Linked DNA regions of Chroococcidiopsis sp. TS-821. The protein of the gene in region 2 interacts with the protein of the main gene of each other region in a pairwise test. Links are inferred from orthologs where the notes say so. Each region holds a gene or a part of one and is shown on either strand. Other genes may lie near its edges.

Evidence for each region.
Region 1: the proteins of ftsZ (region 2) and B1A85_RS04425 interact in binary tests that used the Bacillus subtilis proteins (3 or more experiments, as listed by UniProt). The link is inferred for Chroococcidiopsis sp. TS-821 from one-to-one orthologs.

What each region holds. Positions count from the first base shown.
Region 1 is NZ_MVDI01000001.1:949,712-958,496, reverse strand. The notes cover bases 2,731-5,696. They hold B1A85_RS04425 (cell division protein SepF), read left to right. Parts: upstream 2,731-3,898; coding sequence 3,899-4,495; downstream 4,496-5,696. Other genes in these bases: B1A85_RS04415 (RNA helicase), read left to right, coding at 5,476-5,696; proC (pyrroline-5-carboxylate reductase), read left to right, coding at 4,560-5,372; B1A85_RS04430 (YggS family pyridoxal phosphate-dependent enzyme), read left to right, coding at 2,827-3,522; pipX (transcriptional coactivator PipX), read left to right, coding at 2,731-2,830. Outside these bases: B1A85_RS04450 (energy-coupling factor transporter transmembrane protein EcfT), read left to right, coding at 1-426; B1A85_RS04445 (anthranilate synthase component I), read left to right, coding at 427-1,890; acpS (holo-ACP synthase), read left to right, coding at 1,973-2,362; more of pipX, read left to right, coding at 2,561-2,730; more of B1A85_RS04415, read left to right, coding at 5,697-8,154; B1A85_RS04410 (cytochrome-c peroxidase), read right to left, coding at 8,224-8,785. UniProt on the Bacillus subtilis protein: Cell division protein that is part of the divisome complex and is recruited early to the Z-ring. Probably stimulates Z-ring formation, perhaps through the cross-linking of FtsZ protofilaments. Its function overlaps with FtsA.
Region 2 is NZ_MVDI01000001.1:1,213,598-1,222,334, forward strand. What follows is about bases 372-3,289. They hold ftsZ (cell division protein FtsZ), read left to right. Parts: upstream 372-1,153; coding sequence 1,154-2,425; downstream 2,426-3,289. Other genes in these bases: gshB (glutathione synthase), read right to left, coding at 2,453-3,289. Also shown: B1A85_RS05535 (cell division protein FtsQ/DivIB), read left to right, coding at 1-243; more of gshB, read right to left, coding at 3,290-3,424; grxC (glutaredoxin 3), read right to left, coding at 3,432-3,692; small ribosomal subunit biogenesis GTPase RsgA, read right to left, coding at 3,885-4,973; B1A85_RS05560 (sulfurtransferase TusA family protein), read right to left, coding at 5,041-5,331; molecular chaperone DnaJ, read right to left, coding at 5,328-6,455; molecular chaperone DnaK, read right to left, coding at 6,705-8,684. UniProt on the Bacillus subtilis protein: Essential cell division protein that forms a contractile ring structure (Z ring) at the future cell division site. The regulation of the ring assembly controls the timing and the location of cell division.

The DNA.
Region 1 (8,785 bases), 260 kb from region 2 along the record:
TTATTGACAACTGCTCCTGAGGAAATTACCGCTGGAATCGAAAGCTTGATGCGACCTTTACGCTGGTTCAAACTTCCTGTAACAGAAATTGCCTTAACGTTGACGCTAGCACTACGGTTTATTCCCTTAGTTTTAGAAGAAGTACAGAATTTAGCACGTTCAGTGCGGACGCGGGCAATTAATTGGAAAAAACTAGGGCTTAAAGGTGCGGTCAAAGTCTGGATGATGGTAGCAGAACGATTGCTAGAGAATCTCTTACTCCGAGCCGAACAGATGGCTAATGCGATGATGGTACGCGGTTTTACAAGTCCGAACGAACATCGCGTACAATGGCACGCTCTACACTTAAGAAGCCGTGACTGGATTGCCATAATATGTTTAATAGCTTTTTGGAGTGCAAGATTTGTTTGGGGTAACGAAGCATAAATGCAACCGTGGTATTGGCGATCGCTTCCTCTCAAAAATCGCACTGGTACGCAGATTTTTGCTGCCTTGTTTGCACAAGATACAATTGCAGCGCTGTTAGAAAGTCCTTATCCGTCGCCACCAGACCGCTTACCCCAAGCTCGCTATTCGCTCTGTGCAGGTAAACCTCGGACAATTAACGGTTGTCTCCAAATGTGGATTCCAGCAGTCGGCGAAGTTCTACCTTGTCTTCGTCAGCGGCTTCTGAGTGCTGCAAATCAGCTTGTGGTACCTCCTCACTCGACGCTGCCATTTACGGGAGGTTGGCTAGGGTGGTTAGGCTATGACTTAGCCTGGGAAATTGAAAGACTGCCGACTCTCAAGCAAGATTCCTTACCATTTCCGGTAGCATTTTGGTATGAACCTGAATGCTTTGCAGTCCTCGACCATTGGCAGCAAATCCTTTATCTCGCAACCTCCGATCCGCAACAATTAGACCAGTTAGAACATCATCTAGTAGAATCTCCCTCTACCCCTTTGCTTGCGCCAGTCACCTCAACGAGGGGAACCCCCGCACGGCGCAGGCTCCTTTGCTCCTCTGCTCCTTTGCCCCCCTACCCCCCATCTTTACCACACTTCCTGACTTCTCAGACCGAGTACGAAAACATCGTCTGGCGTGCTAAAAAGTATATTCAAGCTGGAGATATTTTTCAGGCAAATCTTTCGCTGCGGTTTGAAACAGAAACAATAGCCTCAGGCTGGGAAATTTATCAAACATTACACAAAATCAATCCGTCACCGTTTGCGAGTTACTGGCGATCGCCTTGGGGAGAAATCGCGAGTTGCTCTCCAGAAAGATTAGTACAGCTTGTCGGACAACAAGCAACAACACGACCTATTGCTGGAACGAGACCGCGCGGTACGACACCTGAAAGCGATCGCCAGCTTGCCCAAGAGTTACGTTCAAACACTAAAGAACGCGCTGAACACATCATGCTCGTCGATCTCGAACGCAATGATTTAGGGCGCGTGTGTACCTGGGGTTCAGTCGTGGTTGATGAATTACTCGCGATCGAGCGCTACAGCCACGTGATGCATCTTGTCAGTAATATTAAAGGCACTTTGAAAGCAGACTACAGCCCGATTGATTTAATTCAAGCAATGTTTCCTGGTGGAACGATTACCGGTTGCCCAAAAGTCCGCTGTATGGAAATTATTGAAGAACTTGAACCTGTCCGCCGCAACTTATTTTATGGTTCGTGTGGTTATCTTGATTGGCGCGGTAACATAGACTTGAATATCTTAATTCGCACACTTCTATTAGCTCCAACGTCTTCTACAACGACACCTGCCACTCTAAAAGTTTGGGGTCAAGTTGGCGCCGGGATCGTAGCTGATAGCAACCCAGAAAAAGAATGGCACGAATCGCTGTATAAAGCGCAAGCACAACTTGCCGCACTGAATCAAACTAGGGGTGAGGAGTGAGTGGTTAGTGGCTAGTTTTAAGTTTTGAATAGATTTTCCTCTGCTACATGCTCCTAACCCCCGACCCCTGACCTCTACTATAATGATTCGACTAGGAACTGATATTGTTTATATTCCACGCATTCAAGCGGCGCTAGAGCGGTTTGGCGATCGCTTCTTACACCGCGTGTATACTGCAACCGAACAATATGATTGTGGATACGCAATCAATTCACCAAGTCGTCCTTCAATTCATCAGTTAGCTGGGCGTTGGGCGGCGAAAGAAGCAGTGACAAAGGCACTAGCTACAGGTTGGCGAGGTATTAATTACACTGAAATTGAAATTCAGCGTCAAATGAGTGGCGCACCTACAGTATACTTACACGGGAAAGCCGCAGCATTAGTTGCAACTTGGAATAACTTCTCTTGGCAATTGAGTTTAAGTCACGACCGCGACTATGCGATCGCAGTAGCAATTCTGATTTATGAGTAAGCGAGTGAAAGTTAACAAAACTAAGCAGCAGGGTAATTGCAGCTATCGGCAATTAGCACCAAGTTTATCCTACAACTTAGCTTGTTTCACCGATTATTCATAACCCAACAGTAGAATACCGACCCCAAATCAAGATATTATCAGCACTGTGAATTAGGTAGTCTCAACAAAGCAAAATCTTCGACATACCAAGAGGGAATGAGTACAGAACATTACATCAATCATCCAAATTTCGGTCTATTGTACAGAGTCTGTTTTGTTGAGGAACACCAGGAACTGTTTACGACGCTTTATGCGCAAAGACTATTTTTTTTGGTATCGACGACAACATCAGGAATGAAGTTTGAACCAATTGGTCGCTCAGAAGCTCGTTTATTGTTAGAAAATCGCCTACGAATGCTACGCCGTACCGGACAAACTCAAGAATACGAACAGCTACAAACAATTTTGCAACGTACCTTCCAATGAGTTCGATTGCTGAACGGATTGCCGAAATCCGCGAAAAACTGCCACATACAGTCCGCTTAATTGCTGTCACTAAGCAAGTCTCGGTTGCAGCGATGCGAGAAGCTTATACAGCCGGAATCCGAGATTTTGGTGAAAGTCGCGTTCAAGAAGCCGCAAGCAAACAAGCACAGCTACAAGATTTAACCGATGTCACTTGGCACATGATCGGACGGTTGCAGACAAACAAAGCCAAAAAAGCTTTAGAACAATTTCAATGGATTCATTCGGTTGATAGCTTAAAGCTAGCACAACGCTTAAACCAACTAGCGATGCAGATGTCGTGTCAGCCAAAGGTATGTTTGCAGGTCAAATGGCTCAGCGATCCCAATAAAACAGGATGGAGCGTGTCTGAACTGCTTCAAGATTTACCCGCACTGAATGCATGCGATCGCTTAGATATTCAAGGTTTGATGACAATTCCACCCTTAGGATTGAGTGATTTAGAAATTCTTAATCTTTTTGAACAGACGCGCGAACTGGCGACACGCATTCAAAAACAACACTGGTCTAATATGCCAATGCAACATCTTTCTATGGGAATGTCTGACGATTATCTCCTTGCAGTGCAAGCTGGAGCAACGATGGTGAGACTAGGGCGTATTTTATTTGGGGCAAGACCAAAGATATCAAATACTACCGAATCTGAAAGTTAATTGTTGGCGCGTAGCATGAATTTAACTAAACAGTACGAAAAGTTCAGTGGGATCGCGGTTGAAGTACAGGCAAAAAAGATAGTATTAACCAGAGCACTATGCAATTTCGATCGAAGGCAACGAGTTAAGTTTTTAACTTTTGAATGCTAGATACTCTCTAAAAGAGCTTTTCTCAATCAAAAGTGCTGCAAATTCGGGAGAAATCCTGCGTGCGCTAACGCACTCCAAAATCGAAAATCTCGTTGAGGGTAAGACCAAAATAAACAATGAATTAGGAGTAGCGTGACCTAAATTAATCGATATCGCATTTCTACTTGATTAAAATAAGTTTTCCCAGTTAACTAGATAGTTGTGAATAGACAGGGAGAGTGAAACAGTGAGCAAAATTTTTACGAAGATCAAAAAGATTGTTGGATTAGACGAAGATCCGTATATTGACGATGATATTGAATACGAAGTCGATGATAACGGTTACCGCCACACTTACCAGACTGAAACTCCGCAACCAGTCGAAGAAGAATTTCGTCCGCGGCGGCGCGTACGTGAAAGAATTACACTAGAACCTAATCACGAAGTAGGAGCAGCTTCGATGAATAACGTGATCGGCATGCATGAGGCTGGAAATCGGATGTATGAAGTGATCGTGATGGAACCCCGCTCGTTTGAAGAAATGCCACAAGCGATTCAAGCTTTACGCGAGCGTAAGTCGGTTGTTCTTAACCTGACAATGATGGACCCCGATTTAGCTCAACGCGCAGTTGACTTTGTTGCTGGGGGAACTTATGCAATTGACGGTCATCAAGAGCGTGTCGGCGATAGTATTTTTCTATTCACTCCTATTTGCGTCCAAGTGACAACGCAGTCGGGAGTCGTGCAGGAAGTTCCTCAAACGCAAGTGCGTACAGAACGGACAACAACGGTCAACAGCCACGTTTGGTCAGCAGATTCGACTCGAATCGCGCAGTCAAGTTAAACTCGCACTTTGAATTTAACTTATTGCATTTGCTACTACCATTGTCAACACAGGAATTGTTCAGTTGTCTGTTAAGCTTGGCATGATTGGTGGCGGGGTAATGGGAGAAGCGCTCTTATCCCGCTTGATTTCTCAAAACGTTTATCAACCAACCGAGGTGATTGTCGGCGAGAAATCACCAGAACGACGCGATTACCTAGCGCAACAATACGGTGTATCGGTTATAGAAGATAATCGAGTTGTTGCGCAGCAAGCATCTACAATTCTCTTGGCGATCAAACCGCAAGTTTTCGCCGCCGTTACAGCCGAGCTAGGCGAAGCTTTTCTAGCATCAACGCCGTTGATAGTTTCAATTTTAGCAGGAGTTTCGCTGTCGCAGTTAGAAACGGCTTTTCCCCAACTTCCTGTCATTCGCGCCATGCCTAATACGCCTGCCACTGTAGGCGCTGGGATGACTGCATTTGCATTGGGGTCGCGTGCCAGTGCGCGTGACAAACAAACAGCCCAGCAGATGTTTTCTGCGGTCGGAGAAGTCGTAGAAGTTCCAGAAACGCTGATGGATGCAGTCACAGGATTATCAGGCTCAGGACCTGCGTATGTTGCCCTACTCGTCGAGGCGCTATCCGATGGTGGCGTTGCTGCTGGTTTACCGCGAGCGATCGCTACTCAACTTGCACTGCAAACTGTACGCGGAACAGTGCAATTGTTACAAGAAACAAAAATGCATCCAGCTGAACTCAAAGACCGCGTGACAAGTCCAGGAGGCACAACGATCGCCGGAGTTACTGAGCTAGAACGCGGAGGATTTCGGGCGGCGTTGATTGCCGCTGTAAAAGCCGCAGCGCTGCGATCGCAAGAATTAGGCGCAAAGGACTAGAAAAATTCTCTAAGGGTTTTAAGCGTTTATAATTTAATCAAGTCAAGCTGCTCGTCGCTTGCAAGTTAGTCGCATCAGCAAATAGCCAGTTAGTTATTATTGAGTGAACTCGCAACTGTTTCCAACACTAAATTTAGAAAGGATATTTCCGTTTCAACTCGATGAGTTTCAGTTGGCAGCAATTCGAGCATTGAACGCAGGTCGTTCGGTTGTCGTGTGTGCGCCAACAGGTTCGGGAAAAACATTAATTGGCGAATACGCAATTTATCGGGCATTAAGCCGTGGGAAACGGGTTTTCTATACAACTCCACTGAAGGCACTTTCTAATCAAAAACTACGAGATTTTCGCGATCGCTTTGGAGCAGACATGGTAGGACTCCTCACAGGCGATGCTTCCATCAACCGCGATGCGCCAATTGTAGTGATGACTACAGAAATTTTCCGTAATATGCTCTACGGAACGCCTATCGGAGAAGTAGGAACGTCTTTGGTAGATGTCGAAGCTGTCGTTCTCGATGAATGCCACTACATGAACGACCGCCAACGAGGTACTGTTTGGGAAGAATCGATTATTTACTGCCCCTCAACAATTCAATTAGTCGCGCTTTCCGCAACAATTGCCAATAGTCAACAACTCACTGATTGGATCAATCGAGTTCACGGTCCAACAGAGCTCATTTACTCAGAATTTCGCCCAGTTCCTTTAGAATTTTACTTTTGCAACCCTAAAGGGTTATTTCCACTTCTAGACAATAGCAAATCTAAAATCAACCCGCGTTTAAAGCCCAAGCCAGGAAGCAGCGATGCGATTCACGCGAAAGGTGGACGTAGAAATGGGGTGCGACTCGAATCACCAAGTTTGGAATATACGATTTCGCAGTTGGCAGCAAAGGATATGCTACCAGCAATTTACTTTATCTTCAGTCGTCGAGGATGCGACCAAGCTGTTGCCAATTTGGATATGTCGTTAGTTAACTCAGCAGAAGCCGCACAGCTGCGACAACAAATCGATGCGTTTCTCGCCCGCAATCCTGAAGCCGGACGTGCAGGGCAAATTGAACCACTTTATCGCGGTATTGCTGCACACCATGCAGGACTCCTGCCAACTTGGAAAGGGTTAATCGAAGAACTATTCCAGCAAGGACTAATTAAAGTTGTTTTTGCAACCGAAACGCTAGCTGCAGGAATTAATATGCCTGCACGAACAACCGTGATTTCGACGCTTTCTAAGCGTACCGATCGCGGACACCGACTTCTCAATCCCTCCGAATTTCTGCAAATGGCAGGGCGTGCAGGACGTCGTGGCATGGATAAAATTGGTCACGTCGTTACGCTACAAACACCATTTGAAGGTGCTAAAGAAGCTGCGTATCTTGCTACAGCTCAACCCGATCCACTCGTAAGCCAGTTTACACCGAGCTACGGCATGGTGTTAAATTTACTACAAACCCATACACTCGAAGAAGCCAAGGAACTTATCGAACGCAGCTTTGGGCAGTATCTAGCTACATTGTATTTGAAACCACATTATGAGTCCCTTGCCCACCTGCAAGCGCAAGTCGCGCAAATCGAGGCGCAGCTAGAATCTATAGACATGGAACAGGTGGCAAAGTATGAGAAATTACGCCAACGGATTAAAGTAGAACGCCAACTTTTGAAGACACTTCACGAACAAGCGCAAGAAGCACGAGCAGAACAATTAGGTTTAACACTAAGTTTTGCAGTGTCAGGAACGCTATTGAGTCTGCGAGGCAAACACGTTCCTACCGCAACACCCATCCCCGCCGTTTTAGTTGCGAAAACATCAGGTTCGGGTCAAGCACCTTACTTGGTTTGCTTAGGACAAGATAACCGTTGGTATGTCGCAATGACAAGCGATGTTGTCGACTTACATGCAGAGTTACCACGACTAGAAATTGCAGGCGATCTGCTGCCACCAGCAGAAATGCCATTAAAGCCAGGTCAATCGCGGCGGGGAAATCAAGAAACAGCGGCGATCGCGCGGCAAATTCCTAATGTCGCACAATTAAATGCTGCCCCTGAAGTTTTGGCACAACAAGCAAAAGTTGCAGCTTTAGAAGCCCAGTTAGAAGCGCATCCGGTACACAAATCTGATAATCCCGCAACAATCCTCAAGCGCCGCAACAAAATCTTGCAGCTGCAAGCAGAAATAGTCGAACGACAAGCCGAATTAAGTCAATTGTCTCAACATCATTGGGAAGAATTCTTACATTTGATTGAAATTCTGCAACGGTTTGGTTGCTTAAATGAGTTAGTACCAACGCATTTAGGACAAGTCGCAGCAGCAATTCGCGGTGACAATGAGTTATGGCTAGGACTTGCTCTAAGTAGCGGAGAATTCGATCAACTCGATCCGCATCACCTAGCAGCAGCAATTGCAGCCCTTGTAACCGAAAATACCCGTCCAGATAGTTGGGTGCGCTATACTTTAGCTTCTGAAGTCGAAGAAGCCCTCGCCGGATTGCGCTCTATCCGTCGTCAATTATTTCAACTGCAACGCCGTTACAACGTGGCTTTTCCCATTTGGTTGGAATACGACTTAGTAGCATTAGTCGAACAGTGGGCGTTAGGAGTAGAGTGGTCAGAACTTTGCGCGAATACTAGCTTGGATGAAGGCGATGTTGTGCGGCTATTACGCCGGACACTCGATTTGCTATCGCAGATACCTCACATTCCTTATTTATCAGAGGCTTTACAGCGTAACGCCTATCGAGCAATGCAATTACTAGACCGCTTCCCAGTGAATGAAATTGTGGAGTAGTAAGAATCTTTGCCTAAAAAAAAGCAATTAGCGTTGGTTGCTAATTGCTCATGGCTAAAAGCTTCTAGTTCAAGACAAGAAATTTGGTCTACCACGACCACCATTACGACCTACTGCTGGCAGTTCCAACAGCGTACCATCTGTAGCTTGACCCGTACCATCATTCGTAACCGATGCTGTGTCTCCAGGATGTCCGTTAGGAATAAACAGTTGCGGGTGATCGAACGGAGCTTTATCCAACCGCACGCGCTCGTCAGTTAGCGCTTTAAGGAATTCCACTAAGTCATCTTTATCTTGCTCGCTTAAGTTCAGATTTTCGATATCTGGGTCTAAGTTGTTGATATTTTCCTCGTGGAAATCGCCACCGCGATTGTAAAAATCAATGACTTGCCGCAGTGTTAATTGTCCGCCGTTGTGGAAGTAAGGAGCAGTAAGTTCAATGTTACGTAGTCCTGGAGTTTTGAATGCACCATCGACGGCAACGCGATCGCCGGCACCAACTGTCATATTAGGATTGGTACCTAATAGGGCGTTAAATTTCCCTTGCTGTGCTAGTCGCGTTTCCGATAGCGGATTGCCAAAGGGATCTTTCCCGCCTACGCCTAAGTCTTCTTGCGTTGGTCGCACGCCT
Region 2 (8,737 bases):
AAAATTACTGAAGTCGACTGTCAAGATCCTACTAATATTATTCTTAAAACTGAATTAGGAATCGTGCATCTTGGTGCCTATACTTCGAGACTAAACCAGCAGCTACGAGTCCTCGATCAAATGCGGCAACTTCCTCAACAATTAAATCCTAGTCAAATTGCTTACATTGATCTTTCCAATCCCGATGCTCCTACAGTACAAATGAACCACGTAGAAACGGTTAATCCTGATACTCCACAATAGTGAGGTTGATGCCAATATTGTCAAGATATATAAGTAAGTTTCATAAGTTTTCTTTTTGACAAAGAAAACTACTTTTGTATTTTTTTACATACAATGTTCCTCAAAGTTAATAGTTGACTATCTAGTGAAGCAAGCACAGTAAACTGCTTAAATAAAGTTTTAGTATTGACAAAGCTATGCTTAAAATTATTGTTTATCAAAGTAAAAATTGTTGATTTTCTTTAAAAGAAGACGACCAAGATGCATTTTTGTATTTTTTAATTAAGTTGACAAGGAAAATAGTGTAGGCTAGTTTTTGGCAGCGTTTCGCCTTCTCAATCATCGTCGAAAGCCGCCGAGCGATCAAACGAACAACTGTATAGTAGTACAGGAAAACGTAAAAGCTATTTGAAAGCAAAGCCAACGACATGACAAGATTTAACAGCAAGTCTCACGAACCAACTGCCAACTCATCGCTAATCAAAGGAGCGTGACAATCCCACTAATTAAGCTTGTTTCATCAGAACTGTTAGCTTGACACTTTGACTCGAAAAGTAGATAACCTACAAAGGTGGAAGTTATTAACCCTATTAATTAGGTTCAACTCAATCAATTGTTAAAACTTAATACGCAACCGCAAGTACTTTGCTATGAGATTTGCTATTTATCAGCAAACCCAATATTATTCCGATTAGGAACACTCATTAGAAGAACGAGTAATCTGCCTACACTTACGTTTTTTATAAATCACTGCATTAATTGGATTATTGTATTGACTCTATTTACACTAGTAACAATATTAATTTCTTGCAATAGAGCGACATTTACAGTCATACCGCAGATCGATGGCAGAGTCAGAGGCGGTCAACCTATAGTAGACTCTTAGCCGAATCACATCTAAAAAGTTGTTTACATACCCTTGTTCATGCCAATGGTGCTTAATAGTAAAAGAGAGCGTAGCGATCAAAGCTCACAATCTGCAGGACAGCCAAGCTATTCACTGACTGTCAACTCGAACAACCCTTTTAACTCTTCAGGAATTCATTTTGGGCAGAATTACGATTCCAAAGGAGTTCCTGAACCAGACAGTCAATTCGATGATATTGTGCCAGGTCGAGTTGCCAATATTAAAGTTATTGGTGTTGGTGGAGGAGGTGGCAATGCAGTTAACCGGATGATTGCTAGCGAAGTGAGCGGTATTGAGTTTTGGTCAATCAATACAGATGCTCAGGCTTTAACAAATACATCAGCAAATCGGCGGTTACAAATTGGACAAAAGCTAACGCGCGGTCTAGGCGCAGGTGGTAATCCGGCGATTGGTCAAAAAGCTGCTGAAGAATCACGCGAGGAAATTGCTGCAGCTTTAGAAAATGCTGACCTTGTATTTATTACTGCAGGTATGGGCGGTGGGACAGGAACTGGTGCAGCACCAATCGTAGCAGAAGTCGCAAAAGAATTAGGCGCACTGACTGTTGGAGTGATTACGCGTCCTTTTATGTTTGAAGGGCGGCGGCGTACTGCACAAGCTGAACAGGGGATCGAGGCACTGCAAAGCCGCGTCGATACGCTAATTGTCATCCCCAACGATAAACTGCTATCTGTTATTTCAGAGCAAACGCCGGTACAAGAAGCTTTTCGGATTGCGGATGATATCCTCCGGCAGGGCGTACAAGGAATTTCTGATATTATCACCATCCCAGGGTTAGTAAACGTTGACTTTGCAGATGTCCGCGCCATTATGGCAGACGCAGGTTCAGCGTTGATGGGAATTGGCATTGGTTCTGGCAAATCGCGCGCTAGAGAAGCCGCAAACGCAGCAATTTCGTCGCCGCTTCTCGAATCATCAATCGAGGGAGCCAAAGGCGTCGTTTTTAATATTACTGGCGGTCACGATTTAACTTTACACGAAGTCAATGCCGCAGCGGAAACAATTTATGAAGTCGTAGACCCCAACGCCAATATTATTTTTGGTGCCGTTATTGACGAAAAACTACAAGGTGAAATACGAATTACAGTAATTGCTACAGGATTTTCTACAGAAACTACCGCTGAATCACAAGCAAGTGCGCGAGTCATCTCCAAGCCGCAACCACAAGCTACACCAAGTGCGCCATCTTCTCCCACAATTGAGATAGAAACTGTAGAAAAGCCAGGTTTAGATATTCCTGAGTTTCTTCAAAGAAGGCGCAATCCTCGGTCTTGAGACGAAGCGTAGACGTTAAAGCCGCGTCTACGCCCCCACCGCTTTTAACTCCAGCCACTGAATGACCTGTTCGCCCAAGCGAATGTCTTCTAGGCGATCGATTTCCCGAATACCTGTGGGACTTGTGACGTTGACTTCGGTGAGGTAACCGCCAATCACATCGATTCCCACAAAATACAAGCCGTCTTGGTGCAATTTCTTCGCGATATCGGCGCACATTGATTGCTCGCGCTCAGTGATGCCAATTTGAGCCACAGTTCCGCCTGCTGCCATATTGTTGCGAAACTCATTTCCTGAAGACAGTCGATTGAGCGCGCCTATGGGTTTACCATCAAGGAGAATAATTCTTTTATCACCTTCTTTGGCAGCAGGTAGGTAAGTTTGTACCATAACGGGTACGCTGCCTTGCAAGGTACTCAACTCAACCATCGAGTTAAAATTGCGATCGCTAGCTTCTAAATAGAGAATTCCTTCTCCTGCTTTGTTTCCCAAAGGCTTAAGAATTGCTGCACCTTGTGCCTCGACAAACTCGCGAATTGTTTGTTTGTCAGAACTAACAATTGTCTCTGGAATCCAGTCAGTAAATTGTAGCGCGTACATCTTTTCATTGGCGGCTCTGATTCCTTGGGGATCGTTGATCACTAAAGTTTTGGCAGGATCGATGTAATCTAAAATATACGTCGCATACAGGTAGGAAACCGTTACCGGCGGATCGGTGCGCATGAAAACAGCGTCCATGCTTTCTAAGGGTGCGAAAGTGCGATCGCTCAACTCAAACCAAGGATTTTCCGCAACCCACCGTCCTTGCACGAGTTGTACAGGTTTTAGCTGCACTCGTTCTAACACAGCCCAAGCTTTACCTGCTACGACACTCAAAAGATTTGCTTGCGTTATCCAAACCGCATGACCGAGGGCTTGTGCGGCTTCCATCAAAGCGATACTCGTGTCGTGCCCTGGATCGAGCTGCGCAATGGGATCAATAATAAAGGCAAGTTTCATTGCTTTTTTACGCTGCTAGTAGTTGATCGAGCTTGCCTTGAAATTCCAATTCGTACAAATCGTCACAGCCGCCGATATGGTTATTATTAATGAAAATTTGCGGTACCGAACGTCTACCATTCGCGCGTTTTGCCATTTGCGATCGCGCTACCTCGTCACCATCAATCACGTATTCTGTAAACTCAACGCCTTTCTCTTTGAGTAAAGCTTTAGCGCGAATACAAAAAGGGCATCGGCTCCAGGTATAAATTTCGATGTTAGGCTTCATAAGCTATTTCAAGGTTGAAATAAAACCACTAAGTAATAATTCTTAAACTTTATTTTAAACTGTGCCACATAAGGTAACTGGGGATCAATTAATCAAAAAAAGGATAGGATTCATGCTATTTCACTGCTTGAGAGCTATACGCAAATTCTCCTGAAGCACCTGAAGCACCTCAGCTCCCCCGCTCTATAAAAACTACGACTCCTCGGCTTCTTGATAGAGTTGCTCTAGCGCTTGATGTTGAGTCCGCCGCGAATGCCGTCGATATTTTGTTTCTAGCTTGGGTTCGTATTGTCTTTTACCGCGCTTTGTTTTCAGTTTCACACTCGACTCAGGGTCAGCTTGCTGATTGATTTGTTCTTGGTGGGCGATCGCCTCTTCTAGAAAAACCAAATAATGCTCGTATCGTTCCCAATCACCGCGCACTGCACAATTAGGCTCATCGCGGTGCAAACAATCGCTAAATTGACAACTTTGTTGTGCTAGTCGCTGTCGGGCTTCTGGAAAATAATTTGCTAACTCGGGTGGGCGACAAGTTAAATCCGGTTGATTGAACCCAGGAGTATCTGCCAGTAATCCACCGTCGGGTAGGGTAAAAAGTTCTACGTGACGAGTCGTGTGCCGCCCGCGACTTAGCTTTCCAGAAACTTCACTGGTTCGCAGGTGCACTGTAGGAATCAAGGCATTGATTAAACTCGACTTTCCCACTCCCGAAGGTCCAGCCACCGCGGAAATGCGCGCTTTGAGCAGATTGCGAACTTCTGAAATACCACTTCCATCACGTACGCTGATCAACACGGGTTGATAGCCCCATTGCTGTAGGCGATCGCGCCATTGTTGCTGTTGTTCTGATGTCAGTAGATCGCTTTTGTTTAAACACAAACGCACTTCGAGTCCTGTAGACTCGGCTTTGACCAAAAAGCGACTCAGTTGGTAGGGTTCTAAGGGTGGTTCTGCCAAAGCAAAAACTAAAAGAATTTGTTCGGCATTCGCAATTGGCGGACGATCTAATTGTGATGTTCGCGGTAAAACTCCGGCAATTGCGCCTCTACCACCCGCCCAATCAGGTTCTACAATTTCGACGCGATCGCCTACCATAACTTGCTGCCCTAGTTTTTTTAACCGCGCCCGCCGCGTACATAACAAAAGGGGTGAGGGGTGCGGAGAGTGGGGTGAGGGATTTAGGCGGACTCGATAGTAGTTAGCTTGGACGGCTAGGACTGTACCTCTTAACGGTGCATCAGCGTCATTAAGCCTCTCGTTCGATGTCACTTCGTTGCTCATGCAAGCGTTAAGAAATGCGTACGCGACTCTGAAATGAGTGCCCAACTGTCTTCAGGAAAACTAGATTTCATTCCTGACCTCCCACTGACCGCTGATCGCTCGCACTGGCATCACCTGGACGCCGAACGAATAGGGCGAAATAGCCATTGCGTTCCGCGATCTGTTCAACTGGATAACCTGCCATCGTTAGACTGTCAGGAACCTGCTCAATCGGCTCGCCAGGATCTAACCACACTTCTAAGCACGACCCTGGCGGCATTTTTTCCAAGCGCAACTTTGTCCGAACAAAGTTTAGCGGACAAGGAGTCCCGCGCAAATCGAGTTGCGCGTGCGGTTGAGATAGCGCCGTTTGATTCATCGCTGGAACAGATTTCCTAAAAACCCTTCTAGACCACCTTTACCAGTGCGATCGCCCTTAATTTTAGCTAATTTTTCCAAGAGTTCTCTTTCTTCTGTCGTAATCTTCGTAGGAATGTCAATCAAAATTGTAATCAAATGATCGCCGCGACTTACGGGATTACCTAAGCGCGGGACACCATGATTTTCTAGTGTAATTACCGTATTCGGTTGCGTTCCTGCTGGTATGACGAGTTCTTGCGGTCCATCAACCGTATTTACCTGTATTCGACAGCCCAAAATTGCTTGGAGATAGCTAATTTTGACCTCTGAGAGAATGTTGATGCCTTCGCGCTGAAATTCTGCATCTTCATTTACAAATAAATAAACGTATAAATCTCCCGGAGGCCCGCCGCGCTGACCAGCATCGCCTTCACCAGAGATCCGCAACCGCGTCCCGTTGTCTACCCCAGCCGGAATTGTAATTTTTAGTTTCTTAGTAACTTGGCGGACGCCATTCCCTTCACAAGCATCGCACTTTTCTTCGATCGTCTGTCCTGTGCCATTACACGTAGGACACGTTGACACTTGCGTAAAACTACCAAATGGCGTACGCGTTACGCGCCGCACTTGACCTGAACCACTACACGTTGAACAACTACGGGGTCGAGTTCCTGGTTTTGCTCCCGAACCATTACAAACTTCACACGTTTCCAAGTGCGAAATGCGGATTTCTTTTTCGCCACCAAAAACAGCTTCGCGAAACTCTAGTTTGAGATCCAGCCGCAGATCGTCACCGCGAACCGGACCACTACGCCGCGATCGCGTTTGTCCTGCACCGGCAAAACCGCTAAAGAAACTTTCAAACAAATCGGCAAAGCCGCCCATGTCGCCCATATCTTGGAATCCGCCAACTCCAACTCCACCGGCAACACCAGCTTCGCCAAAGCGATCGTAACGCGCGCGGGTTTCGGGTTCAGAAAGCACTTCGTAAGCCCGATTAATTTCTTTAAAGCGCTCCTCTGCTCCCGCTTCTTTGTTCACATCTGGGTGATACTTGCGGGCTAATCGCCGATAGGCGCGCTTGATTTCTTCTTTGTCGGCGTTACGAGAAACACCTAAAATTTCGTAGTAGTCGCGGGCCATAAAGCGCTGCTTTGCTTGAGGTTAGTATTTATATAATTCTTAATTTATTTTAGATTATTGACCATTTAGTCATTATTCCCATACTACAACCTTAGTGGGATAGCGATAAGTAAGCAATCGTCATTGCGTTGTATCATACTTTAGGTTGCTAACAGGTCATAATTGATAAGTCTTGCCGCAGTTTAGCAATTACCAGCTACCAATGACCAATCATCAGCCTTTATCTTCTGCCTATATTTCAGTCAGTTGTTATTCAATTGCTTCATAGTCAGCTGTCACCGTGTAATCTTCATCAAAATCAAAATTGTATTCTTCTGCAACAGTAGCATTATCTGCGGTGCTTAAATTGCCAGCTTCGAGATCGCTGTTGTGCGCCGAGAGCTCGCTTTCTTCAGTGCTGATTTGTTGATTTAGTGCTTTGTCAGCATTGTTATAGACCTCTGTACCAACCGCATATAGTGTTTGCTGGAAGTTATGCAAAATTTGCTTGGCTTTTTCTACTGTGATTTCTTCAGCAAAGGCAATGCGTAGTTCCTCAGCTTTCTGACTAACTTCCAGTTTTAGGCGATCGCCGATCAAGTGTTCGTTGTCCTTTAACGTTGCTTCGTAGCTGTATAATAAATCCTCCGCTTGGTTGCGCAAAGCGATCAATTCTATACGCTTTTTATCCTGTTCCGCATAGATTTCTGCCTCTTGGCGCATTTGTTCGATTTCGGCGGCGCTTAAGCCACCAGTATTGGTGATGCGAATACTTTGTTCGCGCCCTGTACCTTTGTCTTGAGCCGAAACTTTCAAAATACCATTAACATCAATTTCGAACGATACCTCAATTTGTGGGATTCCTCGTGGCGCGGGGGGAATTCCAGTTAAGAGGAATTTGCCAAGACTTTTGTTGTCTTTGGCTAACGGGCGTTCTCCCTGAAGCACGTGAATTTCTACTGATGATTGACCATCAGTTGCTGTGGAAAAAACCTGCGACTTACTCGTTGGGATAGTTGTATTGCGTTCGATAACTTTTGTAAAGACTTCTCCGAGTGTCTCGATTCCGAGCGAAAGAGGGGTGACATCTAACAGTAAAACATCTTCAACTTCACCGCCTAATACCCCGCCTTGAATTGCTGCGCCCAAAGCTACAGCTTCATCTGGATTGACCGAACGTTCTGGAGTTTTGCCGTTGAAAAACTTTTGCACGGCATTAGTTACTGCTGGAATGCGCGTGGAACCACCAACCAAAATAATGCGGTCAATATCAGCAGGTTGTAAGCCACTATCTTTCAACGCCTGACTCATCGGTTGAATTGTCGCGGCAATTAAATGGTTGACTAACTCTTCAAATTTGGCACGAGTGAGTTCCATTTCTAAGTGTTTCGGACCGCTTGCATCAGCCGTGATAAACGGGAGATTGATTGATGTCGTACCCAGCGTTGAAAGTTCGATTTTGGCTTTCTCAGCAGCTTCTCGCAACCGCTGTAGTGCCATTTTGTCTGCAGATAAATCAATCTTTTCTTGTTCGCGAAAACAGGCGAGCATCCAGTTGACAATACAGCTATCAAAGTCATCACCACCGAGATGATTGTTACCAGCAGTTGCTTTGACTTCAAAGACACCGTCGCCGAGTTGTAAGATCGAAACATCGAAAGTGCCACCGCCAAGGTCAAATACGAGAATTTTTTGCTCTTGTTCGAGTTTGTCCAAGCCGTAAGCTAAAGCTGCTGCGGTAGGTTCATTGATAATGCGCAGCACTTCTAACCCAGCAATTGTACCTGCGTCTTGGGTGGCTTGACGTTGAGCATCCGTAAAGTATGCTGGGACTGTAATCACTGCTTGGGCGATCGCTTCACCTAAAAAACTTTCGGCATCTTGTTTGAGCTTCCATAAAATCATTGCGGAAATTTCTTGAGGAGTGTAGGTGCGATCGCGGATTTGGACGTCAACCGTATCATCGCGACCTTTAATACATTTGTATGGCACTCGGCTGCGCTCTGTAGCCGTGTCATCCCAGCGACGTCCAATAAATCGCTTGATGCTGTAAATCGTATTCTCCGCGTTCGTGACGAGTTGGCGCTTCGCGAGTTGTCCGATCAGGCGATCGTTACCTTTGCCAAAACCTACAACACTAGGAGTTGTTCTTCCTCCCTCTGAATTGGCAATAACCATAGGTTGACCACCTTCTAAGATGGCAACGCAACTATTCGTGGTGCCTAAGTCGATGCCAATGACTTTTCCCATATTTTCTAGTCGTAAGTGCGATTAGATTTTTAGAGTTTGTTTGACTCTTGGGA